DNA from 3 places in the Martinezella sp. CNPSo 3964 genome. Region 3 is predicted to be linked to each of the others. Evidence: riboswitches for the same ligand, from Rfam matches in the RefSeq annotation. Region 3 holds a riboswitch; each other region holds the start of a gene.
The links. A riboswitch is a leader RNA that binds a small molecule or an ion and turns the genes downstream of it on or off. The one in region 3 is predicted to bind cobalamin.
Positions count from the first base shown of each region.

Region 1: linked by a shared signal. The riboswitch ahead of cobU (bifunctional adenosylcobinamide kinase/adenosylcobinamide-phosphate guanylyltransferase) and the one ahead of nrdH (glutaredoxin-like protein NrdH) in region 3 are both predicted to bind cobalamin.
Region 2: linked by a shared signal. The riboswitch ahead of AC13Q5_RS05490 (aromatic ring-hydroxylating oxygenase subunit alpha) and the one ahead of nrdH (glutaredoxin-like protein NrdH) in region 3 are both predicted to bind cobalamin.

Region 1 covers NZ_JBXSOW010000017.1:76,506-81,996, reverse strand. Annotated here, with positions in the region: gene AC13Q5_RS32690 (chloride channel protein) at 1-1,510, opposite strand, end outside; cobalamin riboswitch at 1,691-2,088, shown strand; gene cobU (bifunctional adenosylcobinamide kinase/adenosylcobinamide-phosphate guanylyltransferase) at 2,230-2,754, shown strand; gene cobW (cobalamin biosynthesis protein CobW) at 2,760-3,809, shown strand; gene cobN (cobaltochelatase subunit CobN) at 3,819-5,491, shown strand, end outside.
Region 2 covers NZ_JBXSOW010000001.1:1,112,071-1,117,561, forward strand. Annotated here, with positions in the region: gene AC13Q5_RS05475 (BA14K family protein) at 1-184, opposite strand, end outside; gene AC13Q5_RS05480 (glycoside hydrolase family 25 protein) at 492-1,442, shown strand; gene AC13Q5_RS05485 (FAD-binding oxidoreductase) at 1,569-2,657, opposite strand; gene AC13Q5_RS05490 (aromatic ring-hydroxylating oxygenase subunit alpha) at 2,660-3,904, opposite strand; cobalamin riboswitch at 4,002-4,205, opposite strand; gene AC13Q5_RS05495 (ACT domain-containing protein) at 4,409-4,825, opposite strand; gene AC13Q5_RS05500 (DUF6656 family protein) at 4,928-5,491, shown strand, end outside.
Region 3 covers NZ_JBXSOW010000010.1:120,251-125,741, forward strand. Annotated here, with positions in the region: gene nrdF (class 1b ribonucleoside-diphosphate reductase subunit beta) at 1-830, opposite strand, end outside; gene nrdE (class 1b ribonucleoside-diphosphate reductase subunit alpha) at 850-3,060, opposite strand; gene nrdI (class Ib ribonucleoside-diphosphate reductase assembly flavoprotein NrdI) at 3,048-3,443, opposite strand; gene nrdH (glutaredoxin-like protein NrdH) at 3,454-3,675, opposite strand; cobalamin riboswitch at 3,923-4,140, opposite strand; gene AC13Q5_RS26780 (hypothetical protein) at 4,302-5,491, shown strand, end outside.

The sequences.
Region 1 (5,491 bases), on a different contig from region 3:
ATTTCTCGTTCTTGTCGATGAGGATGACGCGCTGGGCCGAGCCGATCGGGAAATTCCTGCGGAATTCCTCGATGCTCATGTCGATGCTGCCGGTATGCACGTCGGGGCGCATCATGCGGGCGACGGTCAGATTGCGGATCCAGCCGACGTCATGGGCGCTGCGGATGCTTTCGCCACGCAGATGGAAGCGCCATGTCGCGAAGGAGTAGCCGAAGGTGGTGCGCACCACCAGCGACGAGGTGATGACGGCGGCCAGCACGAGAGCGGTGATCGGGAAGTCCCCGGTGATTTCAAGCGCCAAGAAGGTCATCGTCAGCGGGCCGCCGATGATCGCGACAGCGAGCGAGCTCATGCCGACCACGGCATAGACGACCGGCGTCAGCGTTGCGTGATCGAAATAGGGGGCGCAATAGGCGAAGATCTTGCCGAGCAGCGCGCCCATGAACAGCGAGGCGAAGAACAGACCACCTCTGAAACCGGAGCCGATCGATATCGCCGAGGCGAGCGATTTCAGCAGGAATAGACCCACCAAGGCGCCCGGCGTCACGTCCGTAGACAGATTGAGATGCAGTGCGCCATGGCCGGCCGAAAGAACCTGCGGCGAGATCAGCGCCAGTGTTCCGACGACCAGGCCGCCCAGTGCGGGCCGGAAGGGCGGCGCGATGGAACTCTTGCGTGCCAGTTCCTCGACCCAGGCAACGCCCTGCATGATCAGGATGCCTATACCGGCACAGAAAGCGCCGAGCAGGATGGCCGGGAGATAGTCCGCCGGGACGATCGCACCGAAGTGATCGATGTCGATGGCGAAGTCATCGCCGGCAAGCAGTCTTGCAATCATCGTCGATATCAGTGCCGAGACGACGACGGGCGTCAACGTGAGGATCGAATAGCTGCCGATGATCAGCTCGAAGGCGTAGAAGGCACCGGTGAGCGGCGCATTGAATGCGGCGGCAATAGCGCCGGCAGCGCCGCAGCCGACGAGCATGCGCAGATCCGCGCGACGCATCTGCATCTTGTAGCCGAATTTCGAGGCGATGCCGGCGGCGAGCTGTGTGTAGCCTGCTTCAAGCCCGACAGACGCGCCGAATCCATTCGAGATTAGGTTCTGCACCGCGACGATGATACTGTCGGTGAGCGACATGCGACCGCCATGCAGGGCATTGGCTTCGATCGGGTCGACCATCGGTTTTTTGCGTGTGCGCGACAATACATAAAGGATGATGCCGAGGATGATGCCGCCGGCGATCGGCGCGATGAACAATACCGATTTGTCGGGAATCGCCATTGCCGCCGAACTCAGTCGCTCGTAGTCGGTTATGCCATAGATGACGCTGTGAAGTTTGCGCGAGATGTAACTCATCGCCGTCACGGCGCAGCCCGAAGCTATTCCCACCAGCGCGCCAGCGAAAACAAGTCCCAATTCGCCACGGCGCAGCAATGCCCTGAACCGACCAAGATCGAATAAGGCCGAGAAGACGCCGAGGCGGCGCGGTTGGAATTTCTGCAACATGGGAAGCTAACGGTACGTTTTTGCTAGAATGTGAGGGCTGACCCTCTATAAACTCCTAACATCAAAGAAATACGGCAAAAAAGCCGTTGGTTTTATGGGAATTTTCAACCTATTTCGCAATCAGGATGGCGCAGGTCGCATCCATGCCCTTGATTGACTTGAACTAAGTGAAAGCCTAATCATTGTGGCATAACGAATGGTTCCTGAGCGGCGATCTGCCGCATGGGATGAAAAGGGAATGTGACGGGACGGACCCAAGCCGGGCGTTCTCATCACAGCCGACCCCGCGACTGTAGAGCGGTCAGGGTCTTTCGTTCGGTTTGAAGTCTATTTCGTCGATGGTTCGCATGGGGCGAACCGGGCGGGGCGGGCGCAAATCGAAAAAGCCACTGGCGTGGCATCATGATCAACCGGGGCTGGACGCCTCTCATTCTACGAATCGTCCGCCTTTTCATGATGGATGCTGGGAAGGCGAGAAAGACCCGCTGGCGCACGATCGGGGGCGACCGGTTTCGGTCTGCCCCCGTCGCGGCGCCTTATCCGCGAGCCAGGAGACCTGCCATGCGTGCCGGGCACAGAGCCTGTTCTGGAACGTGAGTTCCGCTGCCAGCACGGAGGTTGTCGTGGCACAAGATGAGTTTTTGGCGTGTAGACGCCCTTTTTCCGGTTTCAGCTGTAGGCTGCCGACCTCCGCTTTTGCGTGGGAGCGGGCATAAGGCATGTCGTCTTCAATTTCCCGAGCAGTCTTCGTCCTTGGGGGCGCGCGTTCCGGCAAATCCAGATTTGCCGAATCCCTGATTTCGGATGCCGGCCTCGAACGTCACTATGTGGCGACAGGGCAGGCGTGGGACGACGAGATGCGTGAGCGCATCGCCCAGCATCGCGCTGACCGCGGTGATCAATGGCAGACGCATGAGGAGCCGATAGACCTTGTCGGGCAGCTCGCCGCCATCGACGCCGAGGGGCGGGCAGTGCTTATCGACTGCCTGACGCTCTGGGTCACCAACCTGATGATGGCCGAGCGGGATATGGTCGCGGAGTTTGCTGGCCTGACTGCCTTTCTGCCGACCGCACGATCACGGCTCGTTCTCGTATCGAACGAGGTCGGCCTTGGAATCGTGCCTGAAAATCGCATGGCGCGCGAGTTTCGCGACCACGCCGGCCGCCTGCACCAGATGGTCGCGGCGGCGAGTGCCGAAGTTTATTTTATCGCAGCGGGGCTGCCGCTGAAAATGAAGGGTTGATGAATATGAACCAGGAAAAGATTCCCGCCACCGTCATCACCGGCTTCCTGGGAGCCGGCAAGACGACGATGATCCGCAACCTCCTGCAGAATGCCGGCGGCAAGAAGATCGCTTTGATCATCAACGAGTTCGGCGATCTCGGCGTCGACGGCGACGTACTCAAGGGCTGTGGCGCGGAGAACTGCACCGAAGACGATATCATCGAGCTGACCAACGGCTGCATCTGCTGCACCGTCGCCGACGATTTCATCCCGACCATGACGAAGCTTTTGGAGCGCGATGCGCGTCCGGATCACATTGTCATCGAAACCTCCGGCCTTGCTCTGCCGCAGCCATTGGTCGCCGCCTTCAACTGGCCGGACATTCGTACGCATGTTACCGTCGACGGCGTCATCACCGTGGTCGATAGCGCCGCCGTCGCCGCCGGCCGCTTCGCCGATGATCATGACGCAGTCGAAGCCCGCCGTGTCGAGGATGACTCGCTCGATCACGAAAGCCCGATCGAAGAGCTTTTCGAAGACCAGCTGACCTGCGCCGATCTGATCGTGCTCAACAAGACCGATCTGATCGATGTCGATGGTCTCGGCCGCGTCCGCGCCGAAGTCGCCTCGCGCACGGTGCGCAAGCCGACGATCATCGAGGCGAAGAACGGCGACGTACCAGCCGCCGTCCTGCTCGGCCTCGGCATCGGCACCGAAGACGATATCGTCAACCGCAAATCCCATCACGAGCTGGAGCACGAGGATGGCACGCCGCATGACCACGACGAATTCGACAGCTTCGTCGTCGAATTCGGCCCGATTGCCGACCCGGCCGCATTCATCGATGCGCTGAAGGGCGTGATCGCGGAGCATGACGTGCTGCGCCTCAAGGGCTTCGTCGATGTCCCCGGTAAGCCCATGCGCCTGCAGCTGCAGGCCGTCGGCAGCCGCATCGACACCTATTTCGACCGCGCCTGGACGCCGGGCGAAGCGCGCGCGACACGGCTTGTGGTGATCGGCCTGCACGAGATGGACGAGACCGTCGTGCGTAGGGCGATCGAAGCGCTGGTCTAAGGGAAATCCATGCATCTCCTCCTGGCACAGAAGGGAACGATCAGCGACGGCGAAGAGGCAATCGATCTCGGGCAGTCGCCCGGCGATATCCTCTTTCTGTCTGCCGCCGATACCGAGCTTGCGGCGATTGCCGCAGCGTACGGCGAGGGCGGCCGTTCCCTTCGACTTGCGAGCCTGATGAGCCTCAAGCATCCGATGTCCGTCGATACCTATATCGACAGGACGGCCCGGCATGCGAAGCTCATCATCGTACGGGCGCTCGGAGGCGCGAGCTATTTCCACTATGCTCTGGAGGCGCTGCATGCCTGTGCGGCGCGCCAGGGTGCAATGATTGCGGCGCTGCCGGGAGATTCGAAGCCCGATCCGGGGTTGACGCCTTTTTCCAATGTCGCGCTCGATGACCTCAATGCGCTGTGGTCCTATCTGATCGAAGGCGGCGAAGCGAACTCCAGGGCATTTCTTGCCTATGCCGAGGCGATGCTCTTGGGTGGCGAGAAGCCTATGCCTGCCGCGCCTCTAATGAAGGCCGGCATCTGGTGGCCGGGCAAGGGCGTGATCGGCGTCGAGGAGTGGAGAAGAGTTTCCAAAGCCGAGATGGCGATCCCTGTAGGATTCGAACCCCCGACGGTTGCCATTTCCTTCTATCGCGCGCTGGTCCAGAGCGGTGAGACGAAGCCTGTCGAAGCCATGATAGAGGCGCTTATCGCCGAGGGTATGCGGCCGCTGCCGGTCTTTGCCTATAGCCTGAAGGATGCAGTGTCAGTCGGCATTCTCGAAAGCGTTTTTACCGAGCTGAAGCCGGGCGTGGTCATCAATGCCACCGGCTTTGCGGTTTCGGCGCCGGGCGCGGATCGTCAAGCGACGGTGCTGGAGACGGGCGAGGCCGTCGTTCTGCAGGCCATCTTCTCGGCGTCGTCGAAAGAAGCCTGGGAGGCGTCCTCACAGGGGCTTTCGGCCCGCGATCTCGGCATGAATGTAGCGCTGCCCGAGGTAGATGGCCGCGTTCTTGCTCGCGCCGTGTCCTTCAAGGCGGCTGCCCGCTATGACGAGAGGGTTGAGGCCAATATCGTCGCCAGCGAACCGCTTGAGGACCGCATGCGCTATACGGCGCGGCTCGCCGCCAATTGGGCGCGGCTGCGCAGCACGCCGCCCGGCGATCGCCGTGTCGCGCTTGTTATGGCGAACTATCCCAACCGCGATGGGCGTCTCGGCAACGGCGTCGGGCTGGATACGCCGGCAGGCACGATCGAGGTGCTGAAGGCGATGCGGGCTGCGGGTTACGGCGTTGCCGATCTGCCTGCCGATGGCGATGCACTGATGCGGCATATGGCGGAAGGCCCGACAAATTCCGGGCATGATGGCCGTGTCGTTCGCGAGATGCTTTCCTTCAGCGACTACAAGGATTTCTTCGCGTCACTTCCGAAACAGATTCAGGATGAGATTACGGCGCGCTGGGGTGAGCCGGAGGCGGATCCTTACGCGCTCGACACCGGCTTTGCTCTGCCGTTCGCCCGCTTCGGCGAGATGCTTGTCGGCATCCAGCCGGCGCGCGGCTACAATATCGATCCGAAGGAGAGCTATCATTCTCCCGATCTCGTTCCGCCGCACGGCTACCTTGCCTTCTATGCCTTCCTGCGTCGCTCCTTCGGTGCTCATGCCGTCATCCATATGGGCAAGCACGG
Region 2 (5,491 bases), on a different contig from region 3:
GGCGATAGTAACCACCATGGCGCCACTGCACCTGTTCGACATTGCCGGGTGCAGCCTGGGCAGGCGCGGATTGACTGACGATTGGTGCGGCGGGCATCTGCATGGCGAAAGACGGTGTGAAGCTCGTCAGGGCGACGGCAGCCGTTAAGGCGACTGTCGCGGTTTTTGCACGGAAACCAAGCATTTTTATCTCCATTCCCTGGTTCGACTTGATACTCAAGCCTGTAGGCGTTTCATGTCGGGAATGCATCCCGAGCAAGGTTTCACTGCCTGCTTCGTCGCATATGCGAGTAGACGACAAGAAACGCGGCAGCGCGTTATTTAGTTCCTCAAATCCCTACCGAATTAAGGAGTTATGCGGGGCTCCACCATGAATTTATAGTGATTTCATTCTTAACCCAAGATTAACCAGCAATCCTTACTATTATTTCATGAAAGGATACCGAAAGAGTAACCTCCTCATTTACAGCTTGTTGACGATCCTGACCCTGATGGGGTCGGTCTCCAAGCCTTCGGCCGGTGAAAGCCAGCCTTGGGGCGATCCAAAAAACGCCCTGATTGTCGATGCTTACGAGCTGAACACCATCGACTGGACCGCCTTTCTGCAGGACAAACGGATCGCCGGCTTCATCTCCAAGGCGTCGGATGGATTACCTGAAAGCTTCAGTTGCACCGGCGACCATGGCGGCGACACAGTGGCCCATTGCAGGACGATGTGGCGCAAGTACGCCGTCAGCCGCGAGCTGTTTCAAACGCGCCGCATGCTGGCAAAGACGAATGGCCTGCTATGGGGCGCCTATCATCTGGGCCGGCCCGGCAATCCGATCGACCAGGCCAATCATTTTCTCGACTATGCCGATCCGCAGCCGGACGAACTCATGGTCCTCGACATCGACGGCATGGATGCGACGCAATTCATGTCGCTCGATGATGCGCAGATCTTCGTCGCCCACATCAAGGTCAGGACCGGGCGCTATCCCATTCTCTACGTCAATCACAACACGGCGCGCTATATCGCCGATCATCGCGGCACCTATCCGCTGCTGTCGCGGCTGCCCCTGTGGTATGCGCGCTACAAGCCCGACGTGAAAGGCACCTTCCCGCTCGGCAACTGGGACAATTATGCCATCTGGCAGTTTGCGTCGTCGGACAATTGTTCCGAGAAGAGCTGCCCCTATCGGGTGCCGGGCACGCTCACCGATATCGACGTCAACGTCGTGCCGATGACGAAGGTTCAGCTCGCCAGGATCTGGCCGCAGGGCGATCTTCTGCCGGCCAAACCCCTGCCCGCACCGGACCTGACGATCGCGCTCACGCAGATGTGCAGCGGGCCGCGACAGACCCTCATTTCACTCATGGTCGATATCGACCCAGTCGTCACGGCCTCGACCCCACAATCGAAGCCGGTCGAAATCAACGAGCTGAACTATCAGGATTTCTAGAGCGTTTCCGCTTTTCTTTGGATCGCGAAACCGCTCTATCTCTTTGTTTTTAAGCAATTCCCGGAAAACTGTTGCGCACTTTTCCTGGAATTGCTCTAGCTTGGCGAGGCGGCTTTCAAGTCGATGCTATGCCTCGATCTGAACATCCGTCTTCGGGCGCGAGCAGCAGGCGAGGATATAGCCCTCGTCGATCTCGTCATCGAGGATGCCACCATTGTGGCTCATCTCGACCTCGCCCGAAAGCTTCATCACCCGGCATGTCCCGCAGAGGCCGGATTCGCAGGCCGCGCCGATGCGCACGCCCGCGCCGCGCGCCACCTGCAACACGGTCTGCCCCGCGGCACAGGCCACATCCTTGCCTGCCATGGTAAAGCGGATCGTCGTTGCAGCCTCACCGGAGGCATCGTCGGAAACTTCGGCAAGCGGCGTTGCCGCATTGGCGGGCTGAAAGCTTTCCTGATGGTAGCGCGACATGTCGAAGCCATGCGCTTCCAGCATGGAGCGGACGGCGTCCATGAAGACTTCCGGGCCGCAGCAGAAAATCGTCCGATCCATGAAATCGGGGGCCAGCAGGCCGATCTTCGCCTTGTCGATGCGTCCCTTCAGCCCCGACCACAGATCGGTGCGGCCGCAGCCTTCAACGATGAGACCAAGATTGAGGTTCGGCATGAAGCGGGCGAGATATTCGAGCTCGGAGCGGAAGATGATATCGGTCGGACTGCGCGAGCAATTGACGAAAGTAATGTCAGACAGCGGTGCGATATCGGACATGTAGCGCGTCATCGACATCATCGGTGTGATGCCGGAGCCGGCGGAGACGAAGAGGTATTTTTCACCGGGATGGCGGATATGGCTGAAATCGCCGAGCGGGCCGAAAGCCTTGATGCGCATGCCGGGCTTCAGGTTCTCGAACATCCAGCGCGTGCCGATACTGTCCTTCTGCGCCTTCACCGTCACGGCGACCGAGAAGGGCCGCGACGGCGTCGAGGAGAGCGTATAGGTGCGCATGACCGGCTCCGGAGCCGTCGGCAGCTCCAGCGTCACGAACTGGCCCGGCAGATAGCGGAACCAGTTGTCCTTGTCGGAGCCGAATGTGAAGGTCATCACATCGGGCGCCTCGGGCGTGACGGAGAGACATTCGAGCATATGCTGCCTGTCGCTCCAGGGCTGCATTTGGTCGAGGTGTCGATGCGAATGGGAGACGGCCATGTTCATGCTCAGGCAACCGCCGACAGCTTGGCCTGGTCGCCCTGCAGCCGGTTGATCATGAATGTCGTGTACCATTCGACGAACTGCATGACGCCGCCTTCATGGATTTCCGAATAAGGACCGGGCTCATAGGCCGGCGAGCGAATGCCAAAGGCATTTTCCTCGACGATGCGGCGGTCCTGATCGTTGGTTTCGGTCCAGACGTGGGTCAGTTCTTCGAGATTGTAGTCGACGCCTTCGACCGCATCCTTGTGAACGAGCCACTTGGTGGTGACGGCGGTTTCCTCAGCGCTGATCGGCAGGACGCGGAAGGAAATGGCGTGGTCGCCGAGCATGTGGTTCCATGTCGTCGGGTAATGGAACAATAGCATCGTGCCGATGCCGTTGATCGTTACGTCAGACGAGAGCGGCCGCTTGACGGCATTCTGGCCGGACATGGTGTAGCTTTCCGCACCTTCGATCAGCGGCATGCGAGCGGCGCGGAACTGTCCGTCAGGCGAAATCTTGAACTCGCTCGGCAGGCCGGCTGCTTCGCAGCGCTGCCAGTGCTCGGCGATGACGGGATCGTTCATTGCGCCCTGAACGCCGGTCACGGTCGGCGCTTCCGGGAAAGTACGGCAAAGTTCCGGGTGATTGGCGGCGCAATGGTAGCATTCGCGGTTGTTTTCCCAGACGAGCTTCCAGTTGCCCTTCTCGATGATGGTGCTCTGGAAGGCGACCTTGGCTTCGCTGATGCGGTGCGGCGCCATGTAGGGCTCGATCGCGGCGCGAACCGGCGCGAAATCGGGAGCGTTCTGCGCGAGGCAGATGAAGATGTAGCCACCGACGCTTTCGCAATGAACCGGCTTCAGCGAATGCTGGCTCTTGTCGAAATCCTCGGCCATCTGGCGGGCGAAGAGCAGCGAGCCGTCGAGCTCGTAGGTCCACTGGTGATAGGGGCAGACAAGCTTCGCCGAGGAGCCGCGCTCGGTCGAGCAGACGCGCGAGCCGCGATGGCGACAGCTGTTATGGAAGGCCCGGATGACCTGATCGCGGCCGCGGGCGATCACGACGGGATAGTCGCCGATCTGGACGGTGAAGTAATTGCCCGCGCGCGGCACTTCGCAATCATGGCCGATGAACAGCCAGTCGCGATAGTAGATCGTCTCCATATCGAGCTTGAAGTAATCCGGATCGGTATAGAAGGGTTGCTCCAGGCTCAAGCCCGTCCGGTGGTTCTTCAATTGCCGCAGAACTTTGCTGCTGATGTCCATTTGCCTATCCTTAGCAGTACCAGGAAGGGGGCAAAGGACATGCGCGGCCGATTGGGAGCGGCCAAAAGCAATGTCCCGACCACCCGCCGCGGTCAGTAAACCTTATGCGCCCAAGGCTGGTTTCCGGGCTCTGGAGCGGCCCTGTTTCCAGAACCCCATGGCACCTTCCCAGGTCGGCCGACCCAGTGGCTTTATTCGCCATGCCTCACTCCACCACCGTTGCGGGGGCAGCGCCGGATTTTGACCGGCTTCCCAATTCTCCGTCTCCCTAGCAGACGGCACCTTGAGATTGATGGCATCATAGCTCTCGGTTCCGTCAGCCGCTGCGCTGCAATGCGACATCGGCTCCGAAATTGACGACAGGCGAAACGGAACGCCGAGACGGTTCCACGAAAAGGCATTATAGGAAGATGATTCAATCGCTTATGCGACCATGCCAAAATGCGGATATGCAGCCCATCCGCACCCGAATGATGACGCTTTATTCTGAATGCGACAGAGCTGTTATCGACGGGCTGCCTGGGTGGCGGAAAGCGCCAGCAGCGCAGTCATGGCGCGCTCCGCATCGGCAGCCGGAACGAAGATGTGATCGTGGTAATAGGCAGCGACGACATTGGCACTAATGCCCTCATTTCCAAGGGCCGTGGCGAAGGCCGCAGTAAGCCCGACCGCCTCCAGGGACGAATGGACTTCGAGCGTGATCATGCGCATGGCGGGCATGACCGCAAGCGCTGCCATGTGGGCCGCCTCCTGCGGAAGGATCAACGTTATACCTTCTTTTTCTCGGAACAGCCCGATCGGCTCCAGATGCAAATGATCGGCCAGTGCCGATGCCGGGACGCTGCAATAGACGAATTCGCCTTCAACGAGATTCGGCTTCATGCCGGACAGAAGCTGCTTGAGATCGATAATTCCAGGCATGTTTGTCTGTCTCCTCAAGGTTCGGCGTCTCAAATTGGTTAAGCCCGGCTCAAGCTATTCCGTCTACCATGCCGTCCAGAGACGTCTAAAGCGAGATCCGGCATGGCCAAACTCAGATATTTCGACGCTGGGAAGCCCGCCGAGCCCGAGCCGGCGCCACCGGTATCAACAACGGGCTACAGCGAATTCCTGCGCACGGGCCGCATCAACCGCAACAGGTCGCACTGGCTTGCGGAAGAGCGGGAATATATCAGCCATGAGCAAGTAGCGGTGCGCACGGCGCAGAAGCTGAGAGATGCCGGTGAAAAGACACATGACCGGCTCAACAGCTTCCACAAATCAATCCGTTTCCCGAAGCTCATCTTCCATCACACGCTGAAGGACACGCCGCATCTCGGCTACTGCCACGTGACAGCCGCGCGGACGCAGTTCGCGCAATATGAGCAGGTGAACTGGGCTTTCTACATCGCCAACTTCTTTGCCCGGATCGGCCAGGAAGAGAATTTCTTCGAAGACATCAGTCTGAAATATTCGCGGATGTATTTCGCCGTCGCCATCCATCCGGACAAGCAAGCGGAAGACAAGAAGCTGACGATCAATCGCGACATTCGCGGCAACGGCGTGCTCTTCCACACGCACGATCCGCAGATCGCCATCCGTAATGTT
Region 3 (5,491 bases):
GGGAAGAGCGCCTCGTAGCCAAGGTTCATCAGCGCCTTGTTGGCGTTGTAATGCAGGAATTTCTTGACGTCCTCGGTCAGCCCGACGCCGTCATAGAGCGCCTCGGTGTACTTGGCTTCGTTGTCATAGAGCTCCAGCAGCAGATCGAAGGCGAAATCCTTGATCTCCTGCTTGCGCTCTTCCGAAAGCCGCTCCAGCCCGCGCTGGAACTTGTAGCCGATATAGTAGCCATGCACGGCTTCGTCACGGATGATGAGACGGATCATGTCGGCCGTGTTGGTGAGCTTGGCGCGGCTCGACCAGAACATCGGCAGATAGAAGCCCGAATAGAACAGGAAGCTCTCGAGGAACACACTGGCGACCTTCTTCCTCAAAGGGTCGTCTGAGGAATATTGCTCCATGATCAGGGTCGACTTGCGCTGCAGGAACTCGTTTTCCTCGGACCAGCGATAGGCATCATCGACATCAGGGGTCAGGCACAGCGTCGAGAAGATCGACGAATAGGAGCGCGCGTGGACCGCTTCCATGAAGGAGATGTTCGACAGAACGGCCTCTTCATGCGGCGTTGCGGCGTCGGCCATCAGCTTGACCGAACCAACGCCGTTCTGGATCGTGTCGAGCAGGGTCAGGCCTGTGAAGACGCGGATGGTGAGCTGCTGCTCCTCCGGCTTCAACGTCGCCCAGGATTGAATGTCGTTCGACAGCGGCACCTTTTCCGGCAGCCAGAAATTGCCGGTCAGGCGGTTCCAGACCTCAAGATCCTTGTCGTCCTCGATGCGGTTCCAGTTGATGGCGCGAACGCGGCTTGCCGGCTTGAATTGCATATTCATTTTCATGGTCCCTCAAAGTTCAGAGCGTGCAGGAAACGCAGCCCTGAACCTGCGTGCCTTCGAGCGCCATCTGGCGAAGCCGGATGTAGTAGATGGTCTTGATGCCCTTCTTCCAGGCGTAGATCTGCGCCTTGTTGATATCGCGGGTGGTTGCGGTATCGCGGAAGAACAGCGTCAGCGACAGGCCCTGGTCGACGTGCTGCGTCGCCGCAGCATAGGTATCGATGATCTTTTCCGGCCCGATCTCATAGGCATCCTGGTAGTAGTCGAGATTGTCGTTGGTCATGAAGGCGGCCGGATAGTAGACGCGGCCGATCTTGCCTTCCTTGCGGATCTCGATCTTCGAGACAATCGGATGGATCGAAGAGGTCGAGTGGTTGATGTAGGAAATCGATCCTGTGGGAGGCACGGCCTGCAGGTTCTGGTTATAGAGCCCGCCTTCCATGACGGCCTTCTTCAATTCCAGCCAGTCTTCCTGGGTCGGGATAGCGATCCCTGCCTCTTCAAAGATTCCCGCAACGTGCTCGGTTGCCGGCTTCCATTCCTGCTCCGTGTATTTGTCGAAATACTCGCCCGAAGCGTATTTCGAATTCTCGAAGCCCTTGAAGCTCTGGCCGCGTTCGACCGCAAGCCGGTTCGAGGCGCGAATGGCGTGGTAGGTGACGGTGTAGAAATAGATGTTGGTGAAATCGACGCCTTCTTCGGAGCCGTAGAAGATGTGCTCGCGGGCGAGATAGCCGTGCAGGTTCATCTGGCCGAGGCCGATCGCATGGCTTTCGTCGTTGCCCTTCTCGATCGAGGGCACGGAAGAAATGTGGCTCATATCGGAGACAGCCGTCAGCGCGCGGATCGACATTTCGATCGTCTTGCCGAAATCGGGGCTGTCCATGGCGGCCGCGATGTTGAGCGAGCCGAGATTGCAGGAGATGTCCTTGCCCATATGCTTGTAGGAGAGGTCGTCGCTATATTCGCTGGCTTCGCTGACCTGCAGGATTTCAGAGCAAAGATTGCTCATGGTGATCCGGCCGGCAACCGGATTGGCGCGGTTCACCGTGTCTTCGAACATGATGTAGGGGTAGCCGCTCTCGAACTGGATTTCGGCAATGATCTGGAAGAATTCGCGCGCCTTGATCTTCTTCTTGCGGATGCGGCTGTCAGCCACCATCTCGCGATACTTCTCCGTCACCGAAATCTCTGTAAACGGCACGCCGTAGACGCGCTCCACGTCGTAGGGCGAGAAGAGGTACATATCCTCATTGTTCTTCGCCAGCTCGAAGGTGATGTCCGGAATGACGACGCCGAGCGACAGCGTCTTAATACGGATCTTCTCGTCGGCATTTTCGCGCTTGGTATCGAGGAAGCGCATGATGTCCGGGTGGTGGGCATTCAGATAGACGGCGCCCGCCCCTTGCCGCGCGCCAAGCTGGTTGGCATAGGAGAAGGAGTCTTCCAGCAGCTTCATGACAGGAATGATGCCCGACGACTGGTTCTCGATATGCTTGATCGGCGCGCCGGCCTCGCGAATGTTCGTGAGTGACAGGGCCACGCCGCCACCGCGCTTCGACAGCTGCAGAGCAGAATTGATGGCCCGGCCGATCGATTCCATATTGTCTTCGACGCGCAGCAGGAAGCAGGAGACCAGCTCGCCGCGCTGCTTCTTGCCGGCATTAAGGAAGGTCGGCGTTGCCGGCTGGAAACGGCCGGAGATGATCTCGTCGACCAGATCGCGGGCGAGCTGCTCGTTTCCGCCCGCCAGCGTCATCGCCACCATGCAGATACGGTCTTCGTAGCGCTCAAGATAACGCTTTCCGTCGAAGGTCTTCAGCGTATAGCTGGTGTAATATTTGAAGGCGCCGAGGAAGGTCGGGAAGCGGAACTTCTTCGCATAGGCGTGATCGAAGAGATCGCGCACGAAATTGAAGGAATATTGGTCGAGCACCTCCTGCTCGTAATAGCCTTCCGTTACCAGATAATCGAGCTTTTCCCTAAGGTTATGGAAAAAGACCGTGTTCTGGTTGACGTGTTGGAGGAAGTATTGCTTGGCCGCCATGCGGTCCTTGTCGAGCTGGATCCTTCCCTGCTCGTCATAGAGGTTCAGCATCGCGTTGAGGGCATGATAATCCGATGCCGTTTCCGTGGCCTTCGCTGGCCGGTCATTCGCGGAATGAGAAAAAGTGCCCTGCGGTTTTTCGCCCGCATCCGGCGACAAAGAAGAGCTTAGCGTGTCCAAAATCGTTCCAATCCGTGTCTGACATTGGCTACATCCTCGTCAGTGCCCAAAAGCTCGAACCGATAGAGATACGGCACCTGGCATTTGGCAGAGATGATGTCGCCGGCGATCCCGTAGGTCGCGCCGAAGTTGCTGTTGCCCGCGGCGATGACCCCGCGGATATTCGAACGGTTGCCCGCATCATTGAGGAAGCGGATTACCTGTTTGGGTACGGCCCCCTTGCCGCCTTCACCGCTATAGGTCGGGACGATGAGGACGTAAGGCGATGTCGCGCGAAGTTCGTCTCCCGCGGCAAGCGGAATACGAGCGGCCGGCAAAGCAAGCTTGGCAACGAAGCGATGGGTATTCTCCGATCGACTGGAGAAATAGACGATCTCCCCCACCGCCGGCTCCTCAGGCAAGAGCGCTGATCATGTCGGGACGGAAGCCGGCCCAATGCAATTCGCCGGCAACAACGACCGGAACCTGGCGATAGCCGAGACCCTGCACCAGCTCATATGCCGCCGCATCGGCCGATACGTCGATGATGGTGTAATCGATCCCCTGGCGATCGAGGGCGCGGGTCGTAGCTGTGCATTGCACACAGGCGGGCTTGCTATAAACGGTGATGCTCATGAGATATCCTCGTATGGATGGGCATAGAAAATCGCTCGGGCATCGGATGGTGCCCGCTCGGCGGAGTGAAAAATGGGGCAAACCTAGGCGGCTGCCGGGCGCATTAAGCGGCCGTCATTCGCGCGGGCGACTATGGATACTCAGGAACATGCACTTCACCCCGAAGTTATTGATGCGGGGGCTTCGAGGAAGTGACGGCGGCGATCATGCCGCAGAACTATCGCTCGCCAGCCGGACACCCCGCCCGTGGACGTCAATGCTCAAGGCAGGTCTCCTGGCTCGCGGGTCACAACATTCGTCCTGCCTTCCCAAGGCTCATCGCCTCAGTGACGTCATCAAACGAATGCTCACCGCTCACAGTTGCGGGGGCAGCTCCGGCTTGACAAGCATCATGCTTGCCGACCGGATTCCCATCTTAGCCTCCAATCCTTGCGAATCAGAAGAACCTCGAACACTATATATAGTATCTTCAGTTAAAATTACGTCAATTGCTTCGATAGCCTCAAGCCATTTTCGATGTTGATAAGCTCCAACAATCTCGCCTCAGGCGAGCATGGAGGGGCTGGACAAACGCAGGGTTACTTTATTACGTTGTCTATGTAATGTTATTACATAAAGGATTTTTCATGCCGAACACGAGATCTGGTATCCTCCTTGCGGCCTCATCGCTGGCTTGCGCCTTGCTGTTTCCCTTTCCATCCTTTGCAGACGACGAAAACAAGACGGAAAGCTGGCGGTTATTTGTCGCCGATCACAGCCGGCCGATCATCCGCGCAATCGACGCCACGAGCGGCAAGGAAATCGGTCGGTTCGACGTTGACGGCTATGCCGCCCTGTCACTCAGCCAGTCCGGTCGCACCATCTTTGCCGTGCAAGGTGAAAAGAATGTGGTCCACGCTATTGCGACAGGTATCACCCTCTCCGACCACGGCGAGCATCGCGATATCGAACTTTCCGATCCGAAACTGCTTCAGACATCGATTACGGGCGATAAGCCAGGGCATGTGGTGACGCACGGCAATGATGTGGCGATCTTCTACGATCGCGACAACAAATTCGATCTGCTGTCGGAGAGCGGCCTTGCCGAAGGTAAGCCCGATATTCGCTCATTCCAGACCATCGCCGCCCATCACGGCGTCGCCGTTCCGATGGGCAACCACCTCCTCGTATCGGTGCCGAACATGGAGGCTCCCGTCAAGGAAGGCGAGTTGCCGCCGCGACTCGGTTTGCGCGTGCTGGATCGCAAAGGGGAACAGGTCGGCGAGGTCAAGCGTTGCACGGGCCTGCACGGCGAGGCGACGTCGGCGCGCTTGGTTGCCTTCGGCTGCGAGGAAGGAGTTCTCATCGCCCACCCCGGCGGCATCGGCGGTCCGAAGGTCGAGATGCTCGCCTATGGCTCCTCCCTGCCGAAAGGCAAGGTTTCGACATTGCTCGGCGGCACATCCATGCAATTCTTCCTCGGCAATTATGGTGAGCAGAACATCGTGCTCATCGATCCCGACAACACAGCCGAGCCCTTCAAGCTGATCGAATTGCCGACGCGTCGCGTCGACTTCGCTCTTGATCCGGCAAAGCCGCAGCAGGCCTATATTCTCACCGAGGACGGCAATCTGCATCTTCTCGACGTCGTGAAGGGCGCGATCGTGAAATCCGAGACCGTTACCGAGCCCTACAGCAAGGATGGCCACTGGCGCGATCCGCGGCCACGGCTCGCTATTGCCGGTGATCTCATTGCCATCACCGACCCGCGCCACGGCCTCGTGCGTATGGTCGACAGCCGGTCTCTAAAGGAAATCCGCAGCATCGCTGTCGAGGG